Regions from separate parts of the Roseibium porphyridii genome, predicted to be linked through region 1. Evidence: predicted binding sites of a transcription regulator. Region 1 holds the regulator's gene; the other holds the start of a gene.
What was found. Region 1 encodes LexA, which represses DNA repair genes until DNA is damaged. Its sites were predicted from a motif close to TGTTCNNNNTGTGTTCNG; they were not measured.
Positions count from the first base shown of each region.

Region 2: a site for LexA is predicted at 1,234-1,251, ahead of K1718_RS09940 (ATP-dependent helicase). Genes of this name have one in related genera too.

Region 1 covers NZ_CP120863.1:3,116,234-3,119,331, reverse strand. Annotated here, with positions in the region: gene K1718_RS14610 (acyl-CoA synthetase) at 1-42, shown strand, start outside; gene K1718_RS14605 (PPC domain-containing DNA-binding protein) at 39-908, shown strand; gene lexA (transcriptional repressor LexA) at 1,065-1,784, shown strand; gene K1718_RS14595 (ComEC/Rec2 family competence protein) at 1,809-3,098, opposite strand, start outside.
Region 2 covers NZ_CP120863.1:2,148,445-2,151,542, forward strand. Annotated here, with positions in the region: gene K1718_RS09935 (methyl-accepting chemotaxis protein) at 1-952, shown strand, start outside; gene K1718_RS09940 (ATP-dependent helicase) at 1,286-3,098, shown strand, end outside.

The DNA of each region.
Region 1 (3,098 bases):
AAACTTGTTCGCGAGTTTTTGAGCGAAAAAGGTTTGACATGAGACGCGACGCGCCCCGGACACTTGATGATATCAAGCACCCTGGACCAAAAGCTTCTCAACGCAGACCATGGCTCCCATGCCATGCCGAACCGGTTGCACTCACCCTGACCAATGGCGGAAGTCTGCTGCGGGAGCTTGGCCAATGGATTGACGCGTCAGGCTATCAATCCGCCGTGCTTGACCTCAGCGGCTTGGCGCTAAACGCATTTGACTACGTCATGCCTGATTGCGCGTTCGATGATCGGCACGCCGCCTGGTATAGCGACACCCGAGTTTCAGAAGGGGCAACACTTGTCGAAGCCGTTGCTATTCTTGGTCGCAGGGACGGCCAATGGTTTGCGCACATTCACGCCTATTGGCAGGAAAATGGAAACGCTCATCTCGGACACCTGCTCCCGCAAAGCGTATCGCTTGCGGGAAATTCGGACCTGACCGGCTTTGGCTTAATTGGAGCTGGGTTCGAGGCCGAATACGATCCTGAAACAGAGTTTACGCTGTTCCGGGTAAAGCCATCTCAGAGCACCGACACGCACGCCCCACCAACCAACGCTCTGATCACGACCTTGGCACCTTTTGAGGATCTTCACGACAGTATTTGCGGCCTCGCATCGAAGATTGAGGCCAACACCTTCAAGGTTGTTGGTCTGGGCAGTCTCGCAGGTGCAGAATTCAGATCGTCGCCACCCATGAAAGGCCTCATCTCTGAAATCCTGTTGCGCTCAGGAAGTGGGCGCCAACTCCATGACGGCCAACAGGTTCAGATACGCGCCGTCGACCTCAACGGAAATCTCCATCAAGGTGCCTTGCAACCCGGTAAATGCCCGACCCTCGTAACATGTGAATTGCTGCTAATTTCCGCGGACTGAGCCCAATCCCCAAGATGCAAGCTGCTCCTGCTCTCTTTTGGCCAGGGTCAACGGCAACAGAACAGTAAGAGAACATTTACTCTTGCAGAACACAATAGGAACAGCTAGAGTGTTCTCGATTTGTACCAGCCCGATTCTTGGTCAGGGGTAACCGTTATGTTGACGCGCAAGCAGTACGAACTGCTCATGTTCATTCATGAAAGACTGAAGGAAACTGGCGTCCCACCGTCCTTCGATGAAATGAAGGACGCTCTGGACCTGCGTTCCAAGTCTGGTATCCATCGGCTCATTACGGCCCTTGAGGAACGCGGCTTTATTCGTCGCTTGCCAAACAGGGCGCGTGCAATGGAAGTCGTCCGCCTTCCCGACTCAATTGCTCCTGGCCTGGGGGCTCCACGACCACGTGGAAGTTTCTCACCCGAAGTCATCGAGGGCTCATTGGGCAAGGATGTAGCTTCCAAGTCTCCCCCATCCTCATCTGTCCCCGATGCTGCCGGCGCAGAAATCCCGGTAATGGGTCGGATCGCAGCTGGTGTTCCGATCGAGGCAATTCAGACCCACAGTCATTCAATTACCGTCCCACAGGAACTCCTCGGCAAGGGAGAACACTACGCGCTGGAAGTGCGCGGTGACTCCATGATTGAAGCCGGCATTCTTGATGGGGACACGGTCCTTATCCGTCGGACAGATTCAGCTGACAGTGGCGACATAGTCGTTGCTCTGGTGGACGATGAGGAAGCAACACTGAAACGGCTTCGCAAAAAAGGTGCGTCCATTGCGCTCGAAGCTGCAAATCCAGCCTATGAAACACGCATTTTCGGACCGGGGCGTGTTCGTGTTCAAGGGCGTCTTGTTGCTTTGTTTCGCCAGTACTAGATCAGCAGGTCGTTCCTAACGGATTCACTTGCTTTTTGATGTCAGAATTGCGCGCGTCATTTCTCCCGGATGGTGCCAGGGTCTCGGCGTCTCTGGTATAGCGAAACGTATTTTAGAGATGACTGTGGTGACGGTTTGAGCGCCAAATTTGCCGAGCTCGTCGTTTTTTTGACGACCAGTTTCAGTGATAAGCTTCTGTCCTCTTGGCACAGTATCGGCGCCCGCGTTTGGCTGCACTGACAGCCAGATGGACACCGCCCCTCGCCTGCTTCTCGTTTCTGCATCAATGACAATCGCTGCAGGGCAATCATCTGGAACGATTAGATCGGTCACGATCAAATCGGCGAATTGACAATCCTGATACAGAGCTTCCGTTTGTCTGGGGAACGCTATTGAAACAGACGTTTCGGCGCGTTGACCGTTTACGAACATAAGAACTGGTGCATGTGCTTTGATCACACATCCAGCCTGATCACAGCTCCGTTGAGACGATTTCATCTTGCGCGATTTAATCGTGGCATTGAATACTCCTTCCTTCTGAAGCCAGAGCTCTGACGCAAAAGAAGAACGGGTGCTTGATAAGTTCAGCTGACCGTTGTCGTCGCGAGCTGCAACTCGCGAACCGGAGGATGCGATTTGAACATCAGGGGGTCGTGACTGGAAAATTAAGAGCATTGCAACGACACATGGCACTGCCGACAGCAAGCGCAAACGTCCGGGCACCAGAAGAACCAGAAATAGCGCACTCATCAAAAACAAAGTAGGCAACGCAGAGAGGTTACCGATGGTCCCGGTATCACCTCCCAAAGCTGCAGTAAATTCGGAAATGTCCAGCAACCAGGAAATGCCAAGAGACATTATGGCGAGGGGCAACGCGGCCAGTCCGAATGGCATCAAGATGAGTGCCAGAACCCCCATTGGCATCACCAGCAACGAAAAAACAGGCATTCCAAGCATGTTGCCAACGACACCATAGGGAGCAATCCGGCCAAAATGATGCGCACCGACAATCCCAGTTGCAAGACCGGCGACGACAGCCGTAACGAGCAAACCGAATGACCACTTTCCCAATGAGCCAAAGACCCGTGGCAACAGTGCAGAATGAGGCTTTTTCTTCCAGCTGCCCTTAGCTCGGTTACGCCAAAGCTCATAGACGGCGACAAGACAAATCACGGCGGAGAAGGACATTTGGAAACCGGGAAAGAACAAACGCTCTGGTGAAACAAGCAGAAGCAGAAACCCGGCAAGGGCAACGCTTCTAAGCGTCAAACCACGCCGGCCGACCAAAACGCCAAGAAAGACCAGTCCAATCAT
Region 2 (3,098 bases), 970 kb from region 1:
TATTGCCAGAGCTTCGGAGGTTTTTCGCGACAAGCTTATACATCAGCAGCAACTCGAAGAAGCTGCCGAGGCTGATCGCATCAAACGCCGCGAGAGGCGGACTCAGCTCGAAAACGCCATCCGGCATTTCGAGACATCCGTGACAACCATCCAGGAACAGCTTTCCGGCGAGACCAGAGGTGTTCAGGACAGTGCCGGTGAAATGCTGACGATTGCTCTTCATGCCGACGAGAGCGCGCGCGCTGCAAACTCGGCAACGGAAGAGGCAACCACCAACGTTCAGACCGTTGCGTCTGCTGCGGCGGAACTGTCGGCGTCCATCGGCGAGATTTCCCGCCAGGCCGGAACGGCCATGCAGATCTCAGCGTCTGCTTCTGAAACGGCGGTTGCGGCCGATAAGGATATCTCCATCCTCGCGGAAACGGCCGACAAGATCGGCGAAGTCGTCGAGATCATCCGTGCCATTGCCGAGCAGACAAATCTGTTGGCTTTGAACGCGACAATTGAGGCGGCGCGTGCCGGTGAAGCCGGCAAGGGGTTTGCCGTTGTGGCAGCGGAAGTGAAAGAGCTTTCCACCCAGACGGCACGTGCGACCGATGAGATCGCCAGCCAGATTTCCGGCATTCAGGGATCGACCCAGAAATCGGTCGCCGCAATCCGTGACATCGTCGAGAAAATCGAAGAAGTGCGCGGTGTCACCGAGACGATTTCGGCTTCCGTTGACGAGCAGAATGCTGCAACGAGCGAAATCACGCAAAGCATCACCTTTGCTTCTGATGGCGCTTCAGCCGCGGCAAGCAACGTTGCCGGTGTCTCGGGTTCAATTGATCAGACACGCCAGAAATCGGAAACGCTGAGCCAGTCCGCTGAACAGCTGGGGCTGGTTGCCAATGACCTTTCCGACGCTGTCGGGGCGTTCCTGAACGAGGTTCGCGAAGACGAAGCGGCCTGATCTTCAGGAAACAGTCAATTTGAGCGGGGCGGTACTTTGGTGCCGCCCCGTTTTCTTTGTGGGATCATGGCAACCAAGACCTGGGCGGCACGACGAGCCTGATTGTGGGGTGCCTACGAAACTGCCCTTGGTTTGGAAACTCTCTCTCGAGATTTGCCTCTGACCATCAAGAGGCAGGAAGTTGCCCTTTGAGACCGCCAGCCCAACCAATTATTCGAGCTCGTTTACAGCTTTATCTTGTCCCCACGAAATCCTAATCTTCCGCCTCGCCACACTCGGTTTGTTGCTATATTGTTCTCAGCGAACATTTTGATGTAATCGGACCCAAAAATCATGGCAGACCCTGACGGGTATGACGATCCGTTTGATGATCCTTTTCAGCCGATCGGCACCAGGGCGGAGCCCGCAGCAGCACCTGCAAGGCCTGCTGGAGGGATCGCTGCCCGCGCCATGGCGGCGCGTCAAGCGCCCGACTACCTGACAGGTCTCAATCCGGAACAGCGGCTTGCTGTCGAAACAACGGAAGGCCCTGTGCTTGTACTGGCAGGTGCCGGAACAGGGAAAACGCGGGTACTGACCACGCGTATTGCCCATATTCTAGCAACGGGTCGCGCGCGTCCTTCCGAAATCCTGGCCGTCACGTTCACCAACAAGGCGGCGCGGGAAATGAAAGAGCGCATCGCGGGCTTTGTTGGCGGTAACGTCGAAGGCATGGCCTGGCTCGGGACGTTCCACTCGATCTGCGTCAAGATTCTGCGAAAACACGCCGAACTTGTCGGGCTTAAATCCAGCTTTTCCATTCTCGACACGGATGATCAGATCCGTTTGATCAAGCAGATCATTCAAGCCGAGGGACTGGATGACAAGCGTTGGACAGCCCGTGCGTTTGCAGGAATGCTCGATGGCTGGAAAAACCGTGCGCTTGGACCAGCCGACATTCCCGAAGGCGAGGCGCGCGCATTTGCCAATGGCAAGGGGCGCAAGCTTTACGAGGAGTATCAGGAGCGTTTATCGATCCTCAACGCCGCGGATTTTGGCGATTTGCTGCTGCATGTCATCACACTTTTCAAGACCCGGCCGGATGTTCTGAAGGACTATCAGCACCGGTTTCGCTATATGCTGGTCGATGAGTATCAGGACACGAACATTGCACAGTATCTCTGGCTGCGACTGCTGGCGCAGGGCAACCCGAATGTGTGCTGCGTAGGCGACGATGACCAGTCGATTTATGGCTGGCGCGGGGCGGAAGTTGATAACATTTTGCGCTTTGAACATGATTTCAAGGGCGCCGAGGTTGTCCGTCTTGAGCGGAACTACCGGTCCACCAGTCATATTCTGGCCGCGGCTTCCCATCTCATTTCCTTCAACGAAGGGCGGCTCGGCAAAACGCTTTTCACTGATTTCAACGAGCCGGATCATGATCTGGTTTCAGTCGCTTCCGTTTGGGACTCAGAAGAAGAAGCCCGCACCATCGGCGACGAAATTGAGGCGCTGCAGTCCAAAGAGCATGTTCTCAATCAAATGGCGGTGCTCGTCCGTGCTTCCTTCCAGATGCGCGAGTTTGAAGATCGTTTTGTAACCCTGGGATTGAACTATCGGGTGATTGGTGGTCCCAGGTTTTACGAACGCATGGAAATTCGCGATGCCATGGCCTATTTCCGGTGCGTCGCGCAGCCGGCAGATGACCTGGCATTTGAACGCATCGTCAATACGCCGAAGCGTGGACTGGGTGACGCCACACTCAAACTCGTTCATGGCCTTGCCCGTGCCGAACGCATTCCTCTGATGCAGGCCGCAGCGCAATTGATCGACACCGAAGAGCTGAAGCCGAAGCCTCGCAATGCACTCAAAAATGTGCTCGACAATTTCGAGCGCTGGCGGAACCAGCTTGAACAGGTCAAACACACTGAACTTGCCGAAATCATTCTGGACGAGAGCGGTTACACGGAAATGTGGCGTCAGGACCGGTCGGCCGAGGCGCCTGGAAGGCTCGACAACCTGAAAGAACTCGTTCGCTCCATGGACGAGTTTGAATCTCTCAGCGGCTTTCTGGAGCATATCTCGCTGGTGATGGATCGGGACAGTGCGGATGCAAGCGACGCCGTTTCCATCATGACACTGCATTCGGCCAAGGGGCTCGAGTTCG